Linked DNA regions of Methylobacterium currus. The protein of the gene in region 2 interacts with the protein of the main gene of each other region in a pairwise test. Links are inferred from orthologs where the notes say so. Each region holds a gene or a part of one and is shown on either strand. Other genes may lie near its edges. The genes, in order: DA075_RS03000 and mtgA.

The links.
Region 1: the proteins of mtgA (region 2) and DA075_RS03000 interact in binary tests that used the Escherichia coli proteins (3 or more experiments, as listed by UniProt). The link is inferred for Methylobacterium currus from one-to-one orthologs.

Annotation. Positions count from the first base shown.
Region 1 is NZ_CP028843.1:650,013-654,800, reverse strand. The notes cover bases 1,855-4,788. They hold DA075_RS03000 (peptidoglycan D,D-transpeptidase FtsI family protein), read right to left. Parts: upstream 4,220-4,788; coding sequence 2,489-4,219; downstream 1,855-2,488. Other genes in these bases: ftsL (cell division protein FtsL), read right to left, coding at 4,387-4,788; DA075_RS03005 (UDP-N-acetylmuramoyl-L-alanyl-D-glutamate--2,6-diaminopimelate ligase), read right to left, coding at 1,855-2,492. In the rest of the region: DA075_RS03010 (UDP-N-acetylmuramoylalanyl-D-glutamyl-2,6-diaminopimelate--D-alanyl-D-alanine ligase), read right to left, coding at 1-1,038; more of DA075_RS03005, read right to left, coding at 1,035-1,854. UniProt on the Escherichia coli protein: Essential cell division protein that catalyzes cross-linking of the peptidoglycan cell wall at the division septum. Required for localization of FtsN.
Region 2 is NZ_CP028843.1:5,333,633-5,350,465, reverse strand. Bases 5,415-8,349 are described here. They hold mtgA (monofunctional biosynthetic peptidoglycan transglycosylase), read left to right. Parts: upstream 5,415-6,489; coding sequence 6,490-7,209; downstream 7,210-8,349. Other genes in these bases: DA075_RS24655 (DUF4424 domain-containing protein), read left to right, coding at 7,410-8,349; DA075_RS24665 (polyprenyl synthetase family protein), read right to left, coding at 5,415-6,355. Also shown: amaB (L-piperidine-6-carboxylate dehydrogenase), read right to left, coding at 1-515; DA075_RS24690 (aspartate-semialdehyde dehydrogenase), read right to left, coding at 622-1,656; DA075_RS24685 (hypothetical protein), read left to right, coding at 2,084-2,971; DA075_RS24680 (hypothetical protein), read left to right, coding at 3,069-3,482; DA075_RS24675 (LOG family protein), read right to left, coding at 3,630-4,208; leuB (3-isopropylmalate dehydrogenase), read right to left, coding at 4,240-5,346; more of DA075_RS24665, read right to left, coding at 5,414-5,414; more of DA075_RS24655, read left to right, coding at 8,350-8,381; DA075_RS24650 (hypothetical protein), read left to right, coding at 8,540-8,881; DA075_RS24645 (argininosuccinate synthase), read right to left, coding at 8,967-10,208; DA075_RS24640 (2-hydroxychromene-2-carboxylate isomerase), read left to right, coding at 10,398-11,024; DA075_RS24635 (MFS transporter), read right to left, coding at 11,029-12,396; DA075_RS24630 (PDR/VanB family oxidoreductase), read right to left, coding at 12,656-13,627; DA075_RS24625 (aromatic ring-hydroxylating dioxygenase subunit alpha), read right to left, coding at 13,634-14,728; DA075_RS24620 (helix-turn-helix domain-containing protein), read left to right, coding at 15,024-15,929; DA075_RS24610 (hypothetical protein), read right to left, coding at 16,157-16,591; DA075_RS24605 (hypothetical protein), read left to right, coding at 16,816-16,833. UniProt on the Escherichia coli protein: Peptidoglycan polymerase that catalyzes glycan chain elongation from lipid-linked precursors. May play a role in peptidoglycan assembly during cell division in collaboration with other cell division proteins.

The DNA.
Region 1 (4,788 bases), 4.7 Mb from region 2 along the record:
GTCGCCGACCTGCAGGAGGTGGCGGGCGCCGCGCCCGGCCGGCGGGCGCAGCTGCGCCAGCGACAGGGCCGCGAGCGCCAAGTCGGCGCCGAGCGCCTGCACGGCGGCGATGACGGCGAGCGAGTTCAGCGCCGTGTGCCGGCCCGGCGTGCCGAGCTGGTAGGTGACGGTCACTCCCATCGCCCGCACGTCGACGATCGACAGGTCGGGCCGCATCACGATGCGCTCGGCGCGGACATCGGCCTCGCGGTGCTCGCCGAAGCTCACCACCCGGCCGGCGCGGGAGGCGAGCGCATGGGCCTTCAGGCGCTCGAAATTCGGGTTGTCGCGGTTGATGATCGCGACGCCGCCGGGCTCCAGGCCGGAGAAGATCTCGCCCTTGGCGTCGGCGATGCCCGACAGCGAGCGGAAATGCTCGATATGGACCGGCTCGACCGTGGTGACGATCGCGATCTCGGGCCGCACCAGGCGGGTCAGGGGAGCGATCTCGCCGGCATGGTTCATGCCGATCTCGAATACCCCGAACTCGCTCGAGGCCGGCATCCGGCTTAACGTAAGGGGCACGCCCCAATGGTTGTTGTAGGAGGCGACCGAGGCATGGGTGGCGCCTTGCGCCGCGAGCACGTGGCGCAGGGCCTCCTTGGTGCCGGTCTTGCCGACCGAGCCGGTGACGGCGAGGACCCGCGCCGCGGTCCGCGCCCGCGACGCCACGGCGAGGCCGCGCATGGCGGCGAGCACGGCATCCCCGTCGCTTGCCTCGTCACGGGAGGGGACGGCGATCAGCGGCCCGGCCTCGGCGAGGTCGGCGGCCCGCTCCTCGGCCACCACCGCGGCGCCGGCGCCGCGGGCGAGCGCGTCGCGCACGAAGTCGTGGCCGTCGCGGGCCTCGCCGCGGATGGCGAAGAACAGGTCCCCGACCTTCAGGGTGCGGGTGTCGATCGAGATTCCGGACAGGTTTTGCGGCGCGTCAGCATCCGCGACGACGCGGCCGCCCATGGCGGCGGCGGCGTCGATCAGGGTCCAGAGTGGCTCGGTCATGCGCGGGACTCCTCGATCGCGCTCAGGACCGCGTCGCGGTCGGAGAAGGGCAACGTCCGGTCGCCGATGATCTGGCCGGTTTCATGACCTTTGCCGGCTACAACCAGCACGTCGCCGGCGCGAAGGTCGCGCACCGCCGCCCGAATCGCTTGCGCCCGGTCGCCGATCTCCTCGGCGCCCGGCGCCGCCGCCAGGATCGCGGCGCGGATCGTGGCGGGGTCCTCGCTGCGGGGATTGTCGTCGGTGACGATGACGCGGTCGGCCTTCTCGGCCGCGATGCGGCCCATCAGCGGCCGCTTGGCCCGGTCGCGGTCGCCGCCGCAGCCGACGACGCAGACGAGGCGCCCGGTGGTGAAGGCGCGCAGCGCATCGAGGACGTTGGCGAGCGCGTCGGGCTTGTGGGCGTAGTCGACGATGCAGAGCGCGTCCCGCACCGTGCCGATCCGTTCCAGCCGACCCGGCACGCCGGCAAGGTGCCCGAGCGCCGCGATCACCTCGGCCTCGCGCCCGGCCCCGGCCGGGGTCGCCAGCACGAGTCCGGCGGCAAGCAGCGCGTTCTCGACCTGGAACGCCCCGACGAGGGGCAGGTCGACTTCGTGGGTCGTATCCCCGACCGCGATCGCGAGGCGCTGGGCGAAGCCTTCCGTGCGGGCGGAGACGAGGCGGATCCCCTCGCCGGCCCGGCCGGTGGTGACGAGCCGCAGGCCGCGCTCGCGCACGGCGGCGATCACCGCCTGGCCCTGCGGACCGTCGGCATTGACGATTGCCGTACCGTCCTCCGGCAGCAGGGTCGTGAACAGCCGCAGCTTGGCCTGGAGATAGGCCTCCGGCGTGCCGTGATAGTCGAGGTGGTCGTGGCCGAGATTGGTGAAGCCGGCGGCCGTGAGGCGCACGCCATCGAGGCGGCTCTGCTCGATGCCGTGCGAGGAGGCCTCCATGGCGAGTTCGGTGACGCCGTCGCGGGCGAGCCGGTCGAGGGTCTCGTGCAGGGTGATCGGGTCGGGCGTGGTGAGCGAGCCGTAGGCGGCCCCGCTCGTGGTGATGACGCCGAGGGTCCCCAGGCTCGCCGCCTCGCGGCCGAGGCGGCCGAAGATCTGGCGCACGAAATCCGCCACCGAGCTCTTGCCGCTGGTGCCGGTGACCGCGACGACCGTCCCGGGCTGGCCCGGATGCAGGCGGGAAGCGGCCGCGGCGAGCGCGGCACGGGCATCGGGGACTTCGATGTAGGCGACGGATTCCGGCAGGTCGGCCGGGCGCTCGCCTTGCGCGACCATCGCGACTGCGCCGGCCGCCGCCGCCTTGGCGGCGAAGAGCCGCCCGTCGGCGGCGGTGCCGGGCACGGCCAGGAACACGAAGCCGGGCTCGACCTTGCGGCTGTCGGCGGTGAGGCCGGTGACGGGGAGGCCGGCCGCCGGACCGGCCTCCGGGAAGAGGTCGCCGAGGGTGAGGCTCATCGTCCGTCCAGCTGGTTGACGTGGTAGGCGCCGAGCTTGACCATCAGCGGGAACGGCTTCACCGGCGGCTCGAATTGCGGCGGCAGGCCGAGGATCGGGGCGACGCGGGCGATCACCCGCCCGGTGACGACGCCGGAATTCCAGGCCGCCGTGGCGTAGGAGCCGGATTCCGCCGCCACCGCCTGCGGCTCGTCCATGATGGTGACGAACAGGTATTTCGGCTTGTCCATCGGCGCCGCCGCCATGAACGTGGTGAACAGCCGGTTCTTGACGTAGCGGCCGCGGATCACCTTCTCGGCGGTGCCGGTCTTGCCGCCGACATAGTAGTAGGGGATCGCCGCCTTCTTGGCCGAGCCCTCGGTGGCGTTGAGGCGCATGATGTAGCGCATCGCCTCGCTGGTCTGGGGCGAGAGCACCTGCGTCGCCTTCTCGCGCGCCTCGGCCTCGCCCCGCTTGAGGAAGGTCGGCGTCATCAGGAAGCCGCCATTGGCGATCGCCGCCACCGCGGCGGAGGCCTGGAGCGGCGCCACCGCGAGGCCGTGGCCGAACGCGATCGTGATGGTGTTGATCTCGGTCCAGCGCGGCGGGATGATCGGCTCGGCGCTCTCCGGCAATTCGGTGCGCAGGCGGTCGAGCAGGCCCATCTTCTTGAGGAAGGCCTTGTGGCCGGGCACGCCGATGCCGAGGGCCATCTTGGCCGAGCCGATGTTGGAGGAGTGGGTGAACACCTCCGGCATCGTGATGACCCGGTTGGTGCCGTGGTACTCGTGGATCTTCTGCCGACCCCAATGCAGCACGCCGCCACGGGTGTCGAAGGTCGAGTTGACGTTGAATTTCCCGGAATCGAGCGCCATGGCGAGGGTCATCGCCTTGAAGGTCGAACCCATCTCGTAGACGCCGACATTCATCCGGTTGATCCGGTCGGGATCGAGGGCGTCCTTCGGCTCGTTGGGATCGAAGTCCGGCAGCGAGGCGAGCGCGATCACCTCGCCGGTGGTCACGTCGAGGATCAGGCCGGCCGCCGCCTTGGCGCGGTAATGCTCCATGCCCCAGGCCAGCTCGTCGCGCACCGCGTGCTGGGCGCGCAGGTCGATCGAGAGCTGGACCGGCGCCATGTCGGCCGACTTCTCGACGAAGCCGAGGCTGTTGAGATCGCGCAGGCCCTGGCGGTCGATATACTTCTCGATGCCGGCGATGCCGACATTGTCGAGGTTGGTCACGCCGAGGATGTGGGCGGCCGCCGTGCCGTTCGGATAGACCCGCTTGTGGTCGGCCAGGAAGCCGACGCCCGGGATGCCGAGGCGGTGCACCTCGGCCTGCTGGCGCGGGGTGATCTCGCGCTTGACCCAGACGAAGCCCTTCTTGGTGGAGAGCTTCTCGCGCAGGTCGCGGGCGTTGATCTCCGGCAGGACCGCGGTGAGAAGCTCGACCGCCTCGTCCTTGTCGTAGATGTTCTTCGGCTCGGCGAAGACCGAGACGGTGCGGATGTCGGTGGCGAGGATCTCGCCGTTGCGGTCGATGATGTCGGGCCGCACCTGGGTGGTGCCGCCGGCCTCGGCCCGGCGGGCGGAGGCGGTGCCCGGATCGTCCGGCAGCAGGGCGAAGCTGACGAGCCGGCCCATCAGGGCGAGGAACACCGCGCCGAAGACGAGGCCGACGAGGCCGACGCGGGCGGCGCTGCGCTCCACCGAGAGGCGGAACATCGCCACGACGCCGCCGCGCAGCATCTCCGCGAGGCTGCGCCGGGCTGCCGCCGGCGGAGCGGGCTCCTCGACGAGCGTCCGCGCCGGATCGATGTCGGCGGCACCGACCTCGGCCGCACCGACCTCGGTGATTGGGGCGTCGTGAGCCTGGGGATCGTGAGCCTGGAAATCCTGGTCCTGGGTCACGGCGCCTACCTCTTGGCCGTCGGGGTGACGGTGCGGGTGGGGGTGGACGTGGAGCCGGTGGTGCGGGGCTCCTCGCTGCGGGCGGCGGTGGTGGAGGGCGCGCGCTCCTTGGCGGCGGGCGTCGCCGTGGCGCCGAGGCCGAGGGCCTCGAGCTTGCGGGCGATCTCGTCGCCGCGATCGGCCTTGGCCGGCAGGTCGGCGAGGCGCCCGAGATGGGCGGTGCCGATCGGCTCGAGCTGCAGGTACTTGTCGACGGCGCCCTGCAGCCGGTCGGGCCGGGTGAGCAATTGCCATTCGGCCCGCAGGACCGCGATCGCGTCGCGCTCCTTGCGCAGGCGGGTCTTCAGCTTGGCGACCTGCTCGGCCTGGTAGAGCGTGTCGTACTTGATCGAGTAGGCGTAGATGGC
Region 2 (16,833 bases):
CACACCGCCACGGGGAAATTGAACGCCGTGATGACGCCGCAAAGCCCAAGCGGATGCCACACCTCCATCATCCGATGGTCCGGCCGCTCGGTGGCGATGGTGAGCCCGTGCAATTGCCGCGACAGGCCGACGGCGAAATCGCAGATGTCGATCATCTCCTGGACCTCGCCGAGGCCTTCCGAGAGGATCTTGCCGGCCTCGAGCGTCACCAGCCGGCCGAGATCGTCCTTGTGCGCGCGCAGCTCCTCAGCCAGCAGCCGCACCAGCTCGCCCCGGCGCGGGCCCGGCACCCGGCGCCAGGCGAGGAAGGCCTGATGCGCCCTAGCCAGCGTCGCCTCGGCCTCGTCGGCCGTGGTCTGGCGCAGGCCCGTTACCACCCCGCCGTCGATCGGCGAGCGCGCCGGCAATCCGGTTTCTCCGCCACCCTCCGCAAAGGCCGAGGCCGAGGCCGGGACGCCGAGGCGCTCCAGCACCGCCAGGGTGTCGTCGCGGACGGACAGGATGGTGGGGGCCATGGACGTCAATCTCCGCTTTGACGAAAGACGGCCCGCCTCCGAGGGAGGCGGGCCGGACAGATCTCGCGATCTTAACGGATTCGATCCCGTTGCACAGCGCCGACGCTTACGCCGCCTTCTGCTTCGGCTGGATCAGCTTGCGGTTGACCAGGACCTCGGCGATCTGGACCGTGTTCAGCGCCGCGCCCTTGCGCAGGTTGTCCGACACGCACCAGAACGACAGGCCGTTCTCGACCGTGATGTCCTCGCGGATGCGCGAGATGTAGGTCGCGTCCTCGCCCGCCGCCTCGTGCGGGGTGATGTAGCCGCCGGGCTCGCGCTTGTCGTCGACCAGGATGCCGGGCGCCGAGCGCAGGATCTGAGTCGCCTCCTCGGCCGAGAGCGGGCGCTCGAACTCGACGTTCACCGCCTCCGAGTGGCCGATGAACACCGGCACGCGCACGCAGGTCGCCGTCAGCTTGATCTTGGGGTCGAGCATCTTCTTGGTCTCGGCCACCATCTTCCACTCTTCCTTGGTGGACCCGTCCTCCATGAAGACGTCGATGTGCGGGATGACGTTGAAGGCGATGCGCTTGGGGAACTTCTGGACCTTGACCTCGCCGGCGGTGAACACCGCGCGGGTCTGGTTGAACAGCTCGTCCATCGCGTCCTTGCCGGCGCCGGAGACCGACTGGTAGGTCGCGACGACGACGCGCTTGATGGTGGCGGCCTCGTGCAGGGGCTTCAGGGCCACGACGAGCTGCGCGGTCGAGCAGTTCGGGTTGGCGATGATGTTCTTCTTGGTGAAGCCCACGACGGCGTCGGCATTCACCTCCGGCACGATCAGCGGCACGTCGGAATCGTAGCGGAAGGCCGACGAGTTATCGATGACGACGCAGCCCTGCTGGCCGATGCGGGGCGACCACTCCTTCGAGGTCTCGCCGCCGGCCGACATCAGGCAGATGTCGGTGTCGGAGAAGTCGTACTGGTCGAGGGCCTGGACCTTCAGGGTCTTGTCGCCGAAGGACACCTCTTGCCCGAGGCTGCGGCGGGAGGCGAGCGCCACCACCGTATCGGCCGGGAAGGCGCGCTCGGCCAGGATGTCGAGCATCTCGCGGCCCACATTGCCGGTGGCTCCGACGACGGCAACCTTGTAACCCATCTCAATCGCTCCAGTTCGGACTAACTCCTCCCCGGACGATCTCAGGCGGGCTCGTGGAGCCCGGCCTCCGTCCGCCACGGACGGGGAGGGATCCGAGGACGACGCGAGGCTTCAGCCGGCGGCGGTGATCGCCGTCGTGGCTTTGCGTTTCGTCGTGGTCGACGCAGGCCGCATGGCGCGGTCAGTCCTCGGAAAAGGCGACACCCGAGATGGGGTGCGCGAGCGCGGGAAGCAACAGCCCGAACGGGTCTGTCTGTCAAGGGCCGGGGTCGGTCGCCGGCAACAGATTCTGCGTCCCGTCACTCGTTAGGGCTTTCTTCACCCTGACTCGGCCCGCCTGAGGACAAGCTGGGACGGATCAACGAAATCGCTAAAATGCGATGCGACTCTGGAAGCGCCATCCATGCGCGACCGGAGGAGCGACCCCGTGCGGCACAGGCCGGACTTCGACGCCGCCGCCCTGGCGCGGGCGGCTGACGCGCTCGCCCGGGAGATCGGCCCGGTCGAGCCGCTCCTGCCGCGGCCGCTGCCCCGCGCGGTCCCGCGCCGGTCCTGGCGCGGGCGCGCCGCCGGGCGGACGATCGCCGCCGCGGCGGTTATCGCGCTGCTCAGCGTGCTCGCGAGCGAGCGGCGCCTCGCCGACCCGCCGCTCGCCGACGAGGCCGCCTTCGTGCCGCGCTACGCCGCCCCCGCGGTGGCGGCTCCCCTGTGGAGCGAGGCCGCCGCCGACCGCTACCGCCTCGGCGACGCGACCGGCAGCGCCCGGATGCAACCGGGCCTGCGGGAAGACACGCTGACCGCCGGCGCCTTCGCGGTGCAGGAGGCGCCGTTCCTGCACCTCGTCGCCGTCGAGACGTCCGAGCCGGACGGGGAGGGGAGCCTGTTCGTCACCCTGGCCCGCCGGGCCGCGGAGGCCGGCGGCCTCGCGGTGGTGCGCACCGGGGAGCGCGGGCAGCTCGCGACGCGGTTCGGCGCGCTCGACACCGTCGACGCGACCCTCGTCGATGCGGAGAGCCGCCGCGCCTGCACGGCATTCCGCCTCAATGCCTCCTTGGCTGCCTTGCGGCTCGAAGGCTGGCTCTGTGCGCCGCTCGGACAATTGCCCGAGCCGCAGGCCGTGGCCTGCACGGTCGACCGCCTCAGCCCCCTGCCGGGGGCTCCGCTGTCCCCGGTCGTCGCCGCGATGCTGGCCCAGCCGCGGGCGGCAGCCTGTCCGCCGGAGGAGCCGGCGACCACCGCGGCCGTGCCGGCGCCCCGCAGGCCGGTTCGAAAGAATGCGGCGAGAGTGCGGCATTCGCGACCAGCTTCGCCGTGATGTGGAACCTCGGCCGCGCTCGCACGTCTCTTTCCACAACGGCGTCGTTTCTTAACGAGTGCGGCGCTACCCTGGCGACGTTCATCAAAGGTGCGTCATGCGCTTCCAGACTCTCGCCCTGACCGGGCTTCTCTCCCTCGCGGCCCTGGGCGCCGGCACCGCTGCCTCGCAGGCGCAGGACAGCTACGTCATCCGCAGCACCCGGGACGGCCAGGGCCTCGCGATCCGCGTGCGCCCGCGCAGCTGGCTCGATGCCGGCAACGTCGTGGAGGCCAATTCGGGCGCGGTGAGCAACCCGGCCACCAACCCGCACTTCATCACCGCGTCCTACCTGAACTCGCCGCCCTATATCGGCCAGCGCGAGCGCTGGGGCGGCGCCGGCGTCCTGCCCGACCCGATCACCAACGGCCCGTTCATCGGCGCCCGGCGCAGCGCGGTCACGGTGGATCTGTCGGCGATCGACTATCTCGACCCGACCTCGCCGCTGTCGCGGGCCCGCTACGGGTACTGAGCGAACCGCACCGGCCGGCTGTGCGACGGGCCCCGAGAGGGGCCCGTTTCCGTTTGAAGGCTCGTTCCGCGTCGGAGGACGGGGCGACACCCGTTCTCGGGTCACCGTCCGCTGACGCGACGATCGTCCGGGACGGGGGCAGACCCCCTACCGCTCCTCCGCCTTCACCCACTTGATCACCCGCGGCGGCTCATAGGCCCGGATGCGGGCCACGAGGTCCGCCGGCTCGGTGCCGACGATCAGCATGGCCCGATGCGGCTCGCGCACGAAGCCTTCGGCCACCACCGAATCGAGAAAGCCGAGCAACCCGTCGAAGAAGCCGCCGGCGTTGAACACCGCGAGCGGCTTCCTGTGGTAGCCGAGCTGGGCCCAGGTCCAGACCTCGAACATCTCCTCGAAGGTGCCGAGGCCCCCCGGCAGAGCCACGAACCCGTCGGCGAGGTCGGCCATCAGGGCCTTGCGCTCGTGCATCGAGGCGACGACGCGAAGCTCCGTCAGGCCGAGATGCGCGGTCTCCTTCTCGACGAGGGACTGGGGGATGATGCCGGTGACCCGGCCGCCGGCACTGAGCGCGCCATCCGCGACGGCCCCCATCAGCCCGACCTTGCCGCCGCCATAGACGAGCTCGATGCCGCTGTCGGCGAAGTGGCGCCCGAGCGCGGTCGCCGCCTCGCGGTAGAGCGGGCGGGCCCCGTCGCTGGAGCCGCAGAACACGCACAGGCGCATGGTTGGTCTCCCCGGCCTCAGGCCGTCCTGCTCAGTTCGCCCCGGCCTGCAGCTCGCGCAGGATGGCGTCGCCCATCTCGGCGGTGCCGACCGCGTTGGTACCCGGCGCGGCGATGTCGCGGGTGCGGGTGCCGGCGGCCAGCGTGCGGGTGATGGCGCTCTCGAGCTGGTCGGCCGCCTCGACGAGGCCGAAGGAGTAGCGCAGGGCCATCGCCAGCGAGCCGATCATGGCGATCGGGTTGGCGAGGTTCTGGCCGGCGATGTCCGGGGCCGAACCGTGGACCGGCTCGTAGAGGGCGCGCCGCGTGCCGTTCTCGACCGCGCCGAGGGAGGCCGAGGGCAGCATCCCGAGCGAGCCGGTCAGCATCGCCGCCACGTCCGACAGGATGTCGCCGAACAGGTTGTCGGTGACCAGCACGTCGTACTGCTTGGGGTTGCGCACCAGCTGCATGGCGCAATTGTCCGCCAGCACGTGCTCCAGCCCGACATCCGAGTACTGCTCGGCGTGGAGGCGGGTGACGGTCTCCTTCCACAAGACGCCGGTCTTCATCACGTTGTGCTTCTCGGCCGAGGCGACCTTGTTGCGGCGCTTGCGGGCGAGGTCGAAGGCGACCGCGGCGATCCGCTCGATCTCGCCGGTCGTGTACACTTGCGTGTCGACGGCGCGCTTCTGGCCGTCCTCCAGGGTCACGATCTCCTTCGGCTCGCCGAAATACACGCCGCCGGTGAGCTCGCGCACGATGACGATGTCGAGGCCCTCGACCAGCTCGCGCTTGAGCGCGGACGCATCGGCCAGCGCCGGGTAGCAGATCGCCGGGCGGAGATTGGCGAACAGGCCGAGATCCTTGCGCAGGCGGAGCAGACCCGCCTCAGGGCGCTTGGCATAAGAGACGCCGGCCCATTTCGGCCCGCCGACGGCGCCGAACAAGACCGCGTCGGCGGCCTTGGCGCGGTCCATCGCGGCTTCCGAGAGCGGCACGCCGTGGGCGTCGATGGCGGCACCGCCGACGAGGTCGGTCTCGGTCTCGAACTGGGCGATACCGGCGCGGGTGAACCAGGCCAGCACCTTGGAGACTTCCCGGGCCACCTCCGGGCCGATGCCGTCGCCGGGCAGGAGCAGGATCTTGTACGTGGCCATGGCGTGACCTTCTTCGATTCACGGGCGGATGGGCGGAGGGCGCATCCCCCCACCGGGATTGGACGGGTTACGACTTGCGCGCGACGGTGAAGCGGGCGGCCTCGCACAGGGTGGCGGCGGCCGCGCCCCAGGGCTTGAGGGCGTTCTCGCACTCGGCCACCAGGCGCTCGCACTCGGCGCGGGCGCCGTCGAGGCCGAGGCGATCGACGAGGGTCGCCTTGCCGGCATCCTTGTCCTTGCCGGTGCGCTTGCCCATCGCCTCCGAGGAGGCCTCGCGGTCGAGGATGTCGTCGGCGACCTGGAAGGCCTGGCCCAGCGCCCGGCCGTAAGCGAGGAGCGCGCGGCGCTCGTCCGGAGAGGCGCCGCCCACGAGGGCGCCGGCGTCGACCGAGAAGGCCAGGATCGCGCCGGTCTTCATCGCCTGAAGCTGGAGCGTCGCGTCGACGTCGAGGTTGGACGGGCCGAAGCGCCCCTCCGCCCCGAGATCGAGGAGCTGGCCGCCGACCATGCCGCCGAGGCCGGACGCCCGGGCGAGACCGAGCACCAGCTCGGAGCGGATCAGCGGGTCGGCCTGCCAGGCCGGATCGGCGACGATCTCGAAGGCGAGGGTCTGGAGGGCGTCGCCGACCAGGATCGCGGTGGCCTCGTCGTACTTCTTGTGCACGGTCGGCTGGCCGCGGCGCAGGTCGTCGTCGTCCATCGCCGGCAGGTCGTCGTGGACGAGCGAGTAGCAATGCACCAGCTCGACGCCGGCGCCGGCCGCCATCGCGCCCTCGAACGGGCCGCCGAGCATCCGGGCGGTCTCGATGGCGAGGAACGGACGCAGGCGCTTGCCGCCGTTGAGCACGGCGTGGCGCATCGCCTCCATCAGCCGGGACGGCCGGGCGATCTCGCCGGCCTGCACCGCGTCGCCGAGACGCTCGGCGAGGAAGCCTTCGACGGTCTTGGCCACGGCCGAGAGCCGCGCCGTGAAATCGCCTGCCTGCGGGTATCCTGTGGTGCCGGCCATCGTATTTTCCTGGGGACGGCCCGGCGTCGTATCCTGCGGGGCCCGCGTTGACGTCATGGTGGCCTCGCCGACGGGCACGCCGAGAGGAGGATCGAATTCAGGAGCCGCGCGTCACGGCGGACAGCCAGGGAGGCATGCCGCAGCCGCTGCGGGGCTTGGTCCCGGCGAGCGCGCCGCCGGTCCGGGCCCGCGGGCGGCGGGTCTTGCGCGCCGTGCTCCTGGTGCCCGTCATGGTGGTCGCCCTCGTCCTGGTCCTGGCGCTCGTCTATCGCGCGCTGACCCCGCCCTCAACCCTGATGCTCGGCCGCTGGGCCACGCTCCAGCCGGTGACCCGCGAGGTCGTGCCGCTGGAATCCATATCCCCGGCCCTGGTCGCCGGCGTCGTCGCCTCCGAGGACCAGCGGCTGTGCCTGCATCACGGCGTCGACTGGGACGCCCTGTGGAGCGTGGTCGACGACGAGGACGGCCCGAGCCGCGGCGCCTCGACGGTGACGATGCAGACGGTGAAGAACGTGTTCCTGTGGCCGGGCCGCTCCTACCTGCGAAAAGCGCTCGAGATCCCGCTGGCGCTGTTGGTCGACCTGGTCTGGGGCAAGCGCCGGACGATGGAGATCTATCTCAACGTCGCCGAGTGGGGGGAGGGGATTTTCGGCGCCGAGGCGGCGGCCCGGCACTGGTTCGGCAAGTCCGCCCGCGATCTCACCAGGGGCGAGGCGGCCCTGCTGGTAGCCTCCCTGCCGAACCCGATCGCCCGCAACCCGCGCCGGCCGACCCGGGCGCTGCGGGCGCTCGCCGGTCGCATCCAGGGGCGGACGGCGGGAATCGGGGGGTTGAGCCAGTGCGTGCGGCCGTGACGACGGTTGAAGCAGGATTTCGAGAGTAAAGCGCGCTTCCCTTCTCCCACACGGGAGCGGGGAAGCGCGCTTTTCCTGTGACAGGGTGAGACCTGCAAAAGTCTTGGTGCTTCGATTGCGGACGTCACTCGGTCTGCCGTAAGCGGGGCCGTGCCAACGGCGGGGGGACGGCGATGACAGGCAGCGGGGTTCGGTCGGTCTTGGCCGCGTGCGTCCTGGCGCTCTCCCTGTGCGCGCCAGCCCGCGCCAACGACAGCGCCGCCGCCCTCGATGCCGGCGGCCTGGTGCTGGTCCGCGACCCGGACATCGCGCTCGTCAGCGAGGACCTGCGCATCGGTCTCGACCGCATCGCGGTCGATTACGTCTTCCGCAACGGCTCGGCGGCGGCAAAGACCCTGCGGATCGCCTTCCCGCTGCCGGCGATCGACGGGGCGCAACTCTCGGGCAGCGCGCTCAGCCTGCCCTTCGGGGACCGGGCGAACTTCGTCGGCTTCACGGTGACGGTGGACGGGGCGCCGGTGACGCCGCAGCTGGAGGAGCGGGCCTATCTCGGCACCAACGAGGTGACCGGCCTGCTCACCCGCCACGGCCTGCCCCTCAACCCGCTCCGGCGCGGCGACCTGGAGGCGGCGCTCAAGCGCCTCTCGCCGGCGGCGTTGCAGGAACTGGGACGAGCCGGCCTCCTGTCCGAGCCCTCGGCCGATGCCGAGTCCCTGTGGCGCAGCGAGGCCAAGTTCCACTGGGAGCAGACCTTTCCGGCGGGCCGCGAGCTTCGCGTCTCCCACGCCTATGCCCCCGTGAAGGGCAACCACCTGCTCTCGGCCGAGGAAGCGGCCACGCCCGCCTACCGGGCCCGCTACTGCCTCGACGCGGCCGGCCTCGCCGGGGTGCGGCGCCTGATCGCCGCCTCCCCCATGAAGGGGCAGGGCCTGACCCGGGCGGTCGAGGTGCCCTACATCGTGACGACCGCGCGCAACTGGGCCGGCCGCATCGGCCGCTTCATCCTGACGGTGGACAAGGGCAGCCCGGCGGCGCTCGTGAGCGTCTGCCGCACGGGCGTGCGCAAGACGGGGCCCACCACCTTCGTGTGGGAGGCGACGAACTACGTGCCGGACGCCGACCTGCGCATCCTGATCGTCGCCAACGACGACGCGCTGCTCGGCCTGCGGTAGGCGCGCGCCCGCGAAGTTCCGCGTGAGCCGGCGAACCATCTCGGGCCCACGCGACTTTCCCGTCCGGCCGCCCGGAACGGGACTGGCGCGGCGGCCTTTCCCCCCGTAACACCGGCCCCGCCCGCCCTTTGCGGCGCGGCCCTTACAAGGGAAGCACGATGTTCACTCTCGAGATCGACGGCACGCCCGTCGCCATCATCCGGTCGAACGAGGAACGGGCCCGGGAGCTTCTCGAGGTCGAGGGCTTTCAGGACGACCTGCGCACCATGAAGAGCGACGGCCGGCCGCTGTGGTCGGGCAAGGCCGAGTCGCTGAAGCTGCGCCCCGCCACCGAGGACGAGGTCGAGACCTTCGAGGACTCGATGGACGAGGAGGATTTCGAGGACGAGGACGAGCCCAAGGCCGCCAATGACAGCCAGGGCGGGACCGACGACGAGGACGAGGAGGACGACGTCGACATCCTGTTCCTGGTCGACATCGACGACGAGGACGAGGCGTAGGCGCAACGCCTCGCGCGGCCGGCCTCGAGGCCGGCCGCCATCTGGTCGCGAGGCCCGCTCCGGCGACGGAGCGGGCTTTTTTGTCTTAGGCGCCCAGCTTGCGCTTGCGCTGGCCGAGCGTGCGCAGGCGCAGGGCGTTGAGCTTGATGAAGCCCGCCGCGTCGCGGTGGTCGTAGGCCACGGCGCCCTCCTCGAAGGTGACGAGGTCCTGGTCGTAGAGGGAGTTCGGGCTCTCGCGGCCGATGACGTGGACACCGCCCTTGTAGAGCTTCAGCCGCACCGTGCCGGTGACCATCTCCTGGCTCTTGTCGATCAGGGCCTGAAGCATCTCGCGCTCCGGCGAGAACCAGAAGCCGTTATAGATCAGCTCGGCGTAGCGCGGCATCAGCTCGTCCTTGAGATGGGCCGCGCCGCGGTCGAGGGTGATCGATTCGATCGCCCGGTGGGCCGGCAGCAGGATGGTGCCGCCGGGGGTCTCGTACATGCCGCGGCTCTTCATGCCGACGAAGCGGTTCTCGACCAGGTCCAGGCGGCCGATGCCGTTGGCCCGTCCCAGCTCGTTGAGCTTGGCGAGCAGGGTCGCCGGCGACAGGCGCTCGCCGTCGATCGAGACCGCGTCGCCGCGCTCGAAGCCGATGGTGATCAGGGTCGGCGTGTCGGGCGCCTCCTCGGGCGACAGGGTGCGCGAGTAGACGTAGTCGGGCACCACCTCGGCGGGATCCTCCAGCACCTTGCCCTCCGAGGAGGCGTGCAGGAGGTTGGCGTCGACCGAGAACGGCGCCTCGCCGCGCTTGTCCTTGGAGATCGGAATCTGGTGCTGCTCGGCGAAGGCCAGGAGCGACTCGCGGGAGCGGAAATCCCACTCGCGCCAGGGGGCGATCACCGTGACGTCGGGCTTCAGCGCGTAGTAGCCGAGCTCGAACCGGACCTGGTCGTTGCCCTTGCCGGTGGCGCCGTGGGACACCGCGTCGGCCCCGACCCTCTCGGCGATCTCGATCTGCTTCTTGGCGATCAGGGGCCGGGCGATCGAGGTGCCGAGGAGATAGACGCCCTCGTACTGGGCGTTCGCCCGGAACATCGGGAAGACGTAGTCGCGAACGAATTCCTCGCGCAGGTCCTCGATGAAGATGTTCTCCGGCTTGATGCCGAGCAGCTCGGCCTTGGCGCGGGCCGGCTCCAGCTCCTCGCCCTGGCCCAGATCGGCGGTGAACGTCACCACCTCGCAGCCGTAGGTGGTCTGGAGCCACTTGAGGATGATCGAGGTGTCGAGGCCGCCCGAGTAGGCGAGCACGACCTTCTTCACGCGCTTCTGGGGCTGGTCGGACATGCGGGGCGGGCCTCGAATGGAGTGGGAACCGAACGAATGCGCGGGGGCTTAACAGCCTGCCCCGGCCCCGTGCAACCGCGCTGCCAAAGTTCCATCCTCCGCCCGTGGCGATGCGACGCCCGGTGCGGCGCTTGTGGGGGGAGCGCGCGGACGCGAAGGTGCCACATCAGTCCGATAGAGAGGGGTGCGATGCCGCGCCGGCCCACGCTCGAATTCTGGTTCGAGTTCGCCTCCACCTATTCGTACCTCGCCGCATCGCGGATCGAGGCGCTGGCCGACGCGGCCGGCGTCGCGGTGCGCTGGCGGCCGTTCCTGCTCGGGCCGGTCTTCGCCGCTCAAGGGTGGACCTCCTCGCCCTTCAACCTCTACCCGGCCAAGGGCCGCCACATGTGGCGCGACCTCGCCCGGGAGGCCGCCCGCCTCGGCCTGCCGCCGGTGGTGCGGCCGGCGAGCTTCCCGCAGAACAGCCTGGCGGCGACCCGGGTCGCGGTCCACGGCGCCGAGGAGCCGTGGATCGGCGCCTATGTGCGGGCAGTCTACGCGGCGGAGTTCGCGCAAGGACTCTCGATCGCCGAGCCCGCGGCGATCTCCGCCCTCCTCAACGGCCTCGGCCTCGACGGTCCGGCGCTCATCCGCGCCTCGACCCAGGAACCGGTGAAGAACCGCCTGCGCTCGATCGGCGAGGAGGCGAAGTCCCGCGGCCTGTTCGGCGCCCCGAGCTTCCTCACCGAGGACGGGGAACTGTTCTGGGGCAACGACCGGCTGGAGCAGGCGCTGGACTGGGCGGTGGGAGAGCGGTCGGCGGGGCTGCGGTAGCCCGTCAGCTCCGCGCCGCCGACACGATGCCCGGCACCACGCGCGCCGGTTCCGCCGGCTCCCGCGCCGCGACCCAGCGCAGGCAGAGAGCCGCCACGAGCATCGGCAGGGCCAGCGCCACGCAGTAATCCGGCCGCTCCCAGCCCGCCGCCATCAGCATCCCGGCGAGACCTGGGCCGGTGACGGCGCCGAGGCGGCCGACGCTCATGGCCAGCCCGGTGCCGGTGGTGCGCACCGGGGCCGGGAAGACCGGCGGCACCGCCGCGTACATCGCGTTGATCGAGCCGTAGAGGCAGAAGCCGATGGCGAGGGTGGCGGCCAGCAGCGCCGCGGGCGTCGCCGGCACGTGCCCGAAGGCGGTGGCGGCGACGAAGAGCCCGGCCATGAAGGCGGCGGCGAGCTTGCGTGTCCCGGCCCGGCGGGCGACGAACCCGAACACCAGGCAGCCGGCGGCGCCGCCGAGATTCATCAGCATCGCCCCCGAGATGCCGCCGCTGACGCCGAGGCCCAGCTCGGTCAGCACCTTCGGGGTCCAGCTCAGGAAGAAGTAGCAGGTCGTCATCACGCAGAAATACGCCGCGCAGGCGGCGAGCGTCCGGGTGCGGTAGGGCGGGCGCGCGATGGCCGAGAGGCTGGCGCCGGTCTCGGCCTCCGCCCGCGACGGCGCCGGCAGGGCTTCGAGCGCCGGGCGCCCGAGGCGGGCCAGCACCCCGTTGACCTTGGGCAGCGCGCCGGCCGGGCGGCGGGCGATGAGGTAGTCGAGGGATTCCGGCAGGGCAGCCAGCACCGCCGGCACCAGCGCGAGCGCCACGAGGCCGCCGAAGACGTAGACCGCGCGCCAGCCGTAAGCTGCGATCAGGTAGACCGAGAACGCCCCGCCCAACGTCGCGCCGATCGGATAGCCCAGCGACATCAGCGAGATCGACAGGTTGCGCCAGCGGTCGGTGGCGTATTCGGCCACCACGATGTTGACGGTGGCGAGCCCCCCGCCGATGCCGAGCCCGGTGAACAGCCGCACCAGGGCGAGCTCGGCGAGGGTTCGGGTCGCGGCGGCCGCCAGCATCCCGACGCACAGGATGGCGAGGCAGACGAGCACCGTGGTGCGCCGGCCGAACCTGTCGCTCAACGGCGCGATCAGCAGGGCGCCGAGCCCCATCCCGGCGAGGCCGGCGCTGAACAGGAGCCCGAGATCGGTCGGCTTCAGGGCGAAATCCTTGGCGATCGAGGCGGCCGTGAAGGCGACGACCAGCACGTCGAACCCGTCGAGGGCGCAGATCAGCACGCAGACCGCGACGGCGGCGATCTGGAACGAGGTCATGGCGCCCTGGCGGATTGATGCGCGAGGATGGGAGGGGTCGGATGTGGTGGACATGGCGTTCCTCCCAAGAGTTGTGGTTGTCGTTTTTCGATGAGGCCCAGGCTTGCCGGCATCCTTCGCGTCGTCCCGGGGCCGCGCAGCGGAACCCGGGATCCATCACCGCCGGCGTCGCAAGACGAGGCGGGACGCGACTCGTGTTATTCTTGGGTTTCAGCGGTGATGGATCTCGTTCTCTCGACTGCGGCAAGCCCCGGGATGACGATGGATGGTGTTCGACAGGCCGGATCGAATGACCGAGCCGGCTTGTCCTGCCTCACCCCGCCCGGTCCGCCGTATCGATGGTGATCCCGCCGCCCACCACCCGCGACACGCAGGTGCAGAGCTGGGCGTTCGTCGCCTTCTGGGCCTCGCTGAAGAACACGTCCCGGTGGTCGACCGTGCCGTCGGCCGCGAGAATCGTCACCGTGCACAGGCCGCATTCGCCGCGCCGGCAATCGTGGATCATGCCGACGCCCGCCGCCTCCAGCGCCTCCAGCATGGTCTGGTTGCGGGGGACGACGATCTCCTTGGACAGCCGCGGGATGCGGACCGTGAACGCCTCGGTGGCGTGGCGGCCGCCGGTGCCGAAGGTCTCGAAGCGAAGGCCTTGCGCCGGGCGGCCGGTCTCGGCCCAGACCCGGCGGGCCGCCTCCATCATGCCGAACGGCCCGCAGACATACGCCTCGGCCCCGGGCGCGAGGCCGGCGATCGCCGCGGTCATGTCGATCCGCCGGTGATCCTCGTCGGTGAAGGTTTCGAGCCGGTCGCCGATCCGTGCCTGCAACGCGTCGGCCAGTGCCAGATCCTGCCGGGTCCGGGCGGCGTAGAGCAGGCGGAACGGGGCGCCGGCCTGGTGCAAGGCGAGCGCCATGGCGTGGAGCGGGGTGATGCCGATGCCGCCGGCGACGAGCAGGTAGCCAGGCTTGCCCAGGGTGAGGCCGAAATGGTTGCGCGGGCCCGAGATGCTCAGCCGAGCGCCCGCCTCCAGCCCGTGCATGTAGGCCGAGCCGCCGCGGCTGTGGGCCAAGCGCTTCACGGCGATGCGGTAGAGCCCGTCCGCCCCGGAATCGAGGAGCGAGTAGGAGCGGGTATCCGGCCGCTCGCCGATCATCACCGCCACCCCGAGATGGCTGCCGGGCGGGGCCGGCGCGCCGCGCACGGATGGCTCGATCTCCAGGAGGCGGATGTCGGGCGTCAGCGCCCGGGTGGCGCGCAGGCGCGCGGGGAGCCAGTCGGTCTGGGCCATGGCGCGCTACTCGGCCGCCACGCCGACGGGCTTGGTCTCGGCCGTCTTGGCGTCGCTCGGGGCTTCCTTGGCGATCATCCCGTCGATCAGGCGGCGCGCCCACAGGGCGCCGGCATCGATGTTGAGGTTGTAGAACGGCTGGCGCGGCTGCCGGTCGATCGCCCGTTGCTGGGCCTCCAGCACGTCGTGATCCTGGTCGTAGACGCCCTTGCCGTCATTGACGTGGGCAAGGGTGAGGGACTCGGTCAGCGCCTCGTCGTCGGTGCGGAAGCTGCGCACGAAGTTCCAGAAATAGTGGCAGCTCGTGGCCGTCTCCGGCGTGATCGCCGCGAGGAAGAAGCCGTTGACGCCCTGGCTCCGGTCGCCCTGCCGCGCCCCGGTCCCGGCGATCGCCACCCCGACATCGCCCGCCACCACCGTCGGCGCCTCGAAGCGGATGATCTGCCAGCGGTCGACATGGTGGCCGGGCTTGCCCAGGTTCCGGGCCCAGAACGGCGGCGGCTCGATGTTCTCCATCCAGCGCTCCACCGTCACGCACCGGTCGGTGTGCGTCACCTCGAACGGGCTGCGGGTGATGGCGTCGTCGCCGATGCTGCCGGCATGCACATAGGTCTCGTGGGTCAGGTCCATCAGGTTGTCGATGACCAGCCGGTAATCGCATTTCAGGCTATAGAAGGTGCCGCCGTCGCCGACCCACGGCGCGTCGCTGTTCCAGTGGAAGTCCGGCACGAGGTCGGGATCGGCCAAGGCCGGGTCGCCCATCCAGAGCCAGATCAGGCGGTAGCGCTCCACCGCCGGGAAGGCGCGCACGCAGGCCGAGGGGTTGATGGTCTCCTGCGCCGGCATGAAGGTGCAGCGGCCGGCAGAATCGAAGACGAGGCCGTGATAGCCGCACATCACCTGGTCGCCCTTGAGATGGCCCAGCGACAGCGGCAGCAGCCGGTGCCAGCAGGCATCCTCCAGGGCCGCGACAATGCCGTCGGTGCGGCGGTAGAGCACCACGTCCTTGTCGCAGATCCGCCGCGGCGTCAGCGCCCGGCCGATCTCGTGGTCCCAGGCTGCGGCGTACCAGGCGTTCAAGGGAAAGGCCTTGTCGCTCATCGTTTCCTCCGTCGTCGTGGCCTCGCGGGTCTTTTCGCCGCGCGGAGGTCCACCCGTGCGGTGCCGGCTTGGCCGTATCCGGTCGCCGGCTCCGGTCTTCGCCGAAGCCCCGCCGGAGCACAGGTCCGTGTTGCGCCGCACAAGACTTTCGCCTGCCGGATCAGCCGTTTGGAACTGGTCCGGTTCGAGGCTTCGACGCTAGCCGGGGTGCCCGGCCCGGACCATGGACGCTCCCCGGAATCTCTTGGACGGATCTGGCGCCGCGGATTAGCCTTGAGGCGCGGAGGACACGGCGATGCAGACGCGGCGGGAGCGGCCGATCCCGGTCTTTCGCCTCTATGGCGAGACCGCCGAGACCACGGTGCCGAGCTTCGTCCATGCCGAGGGGATCGGCACCAGCGCGGCCCTGCACGATTGGGAGATCGCGCCCCACCGCCACGGCGCGCTGACGCAGGGGCTCGTCGTCACGAGCGGCCGCGGCGCCCTGTCGTTGGACGCAAGGCGCGAGGAGTTCTCCGCCCCCTGGATGGTCTGGGTGCCGTCCGGCGTGGTGCACGCCTTCTCGTTCCGGCCCGGGACCGACGGCGTGGTGCTGTCCCTCGCCGACGACTTCCTGGCCGCCGTGCTCGATCCCGACCCGGAGGCGGTCCCCTTGCGCGCCACCGCCGAGGCGACGTTCAGCGGGCGGCCCGGCTCGCCGGAGGAGATCGACCTCGATCTCGCGCGCCTCGTCGAGACGCTCAGGCGGGAGGCCGCCGGCGCCCTGCCGGGAGCGGCGAGCGCGGTGGCGGCGCTGGTCAAGCTCCTGGTGGTCGGCGTGCTGCGCACCCGTGCCGCCCGCGCCATCACCGAGCCGGCGGCGCTCGCCCGCGCCGACCTGCACCGCCGCTTCCGCCGCCTGGTCGAGGCGCATCTGCGCGAGGGCTGGCCGATCGCCCGCTTCGCCGCCGCACTCGGGGTCAGCCCCGACCGGCTGCACGCCGCCTGCACCGAGGCGGTGCGGCGCTCGCCGCAAGGGATCCTGCACGACCGCATGATGCTCGAGGCCAAGCGCAGCCTCGTCTACACCACGCTCCCGGTCTCGAAGATCGCCTTCGATCTCGGCTTCAACGATCCGGCGTATTTCTCGCGCTTCTTTGCGGCCCGCGCGGGCTTGAGCCCGGCGGCGTTCCGGCGTGCGAGTCGGGGGGAGAAGGTCTAACGGCCGGACTGCATCGCGGGCGACGAAAGCGTCGCCGGGGGGTCCAGGTGCATTGTCAGAAGAAGGAGAGTGGCTCCCCGAGTAGGACTCGAACCTACGACAAGGCGATTAACAGTCGCCTGCTCTACCAACTGAGCTATCGGGGAACGTCGCTGCCGGCCCTGATTCAGCGCCGACGGGGGCTTATTAGCCAGTTCATTCAGGGAGCGCAACCCCGATGTCGCGCGTCAGCGCGGCGGGCAGGCCGGACCGAACGGGCCGACCACGAGGTCGCCGTCGCGGGGGTTGTTGAGCACGAACGGCTCGGTGCCGCCCTGGCCGAAACCCATCAGGCCGAGATCGTAGTAGCAGCGGTCGAGGACCGCCGTGAACGTGTAGCTGTCCTGCGCCACCGGCGGCCCGACCGGGACGAGGCGCCCCCGCCGGCTCCGCGCGGCGCAATGGGCCGCGATGTCGACCCGGCCCGGCGCCAGCATGCGGATCGAGCGCGAGGAATGTGGTGGGATGCCGACGCTGGGGCCGCCGTTGCGGCTCGCCACCGCGAAATAGGGCGAGCGGTTGATGACGCGCCGGACGCAGCCGGCCTCCGCCGCGCTGATGCCGCCGGCGAGCAGGGCCGCCGCCGCCGACCACAGGTAGAGCCGTTTCATGCCCGGCCGCATGGCTTCCCGCCTCTCGTTATCGCGAAGGACCGCGTGACATCCGAAAACCTAACGCATCCGCGCGAAACGGCCAGGCTTCAGGCGGGCGCGAAAGTCCCGAACGGGAACGGAACGGCAGAGCTTGGCGTTGAGTTCCACCTCGTGTGGGGCGGCGGCATTCCGGTGCCGGGCCGCGCCATCGTTGCCTGGATATCCGCCCCGCCTGATCCTCGCCCGGAGCCCCGATGCGCATTCGTTCCCTG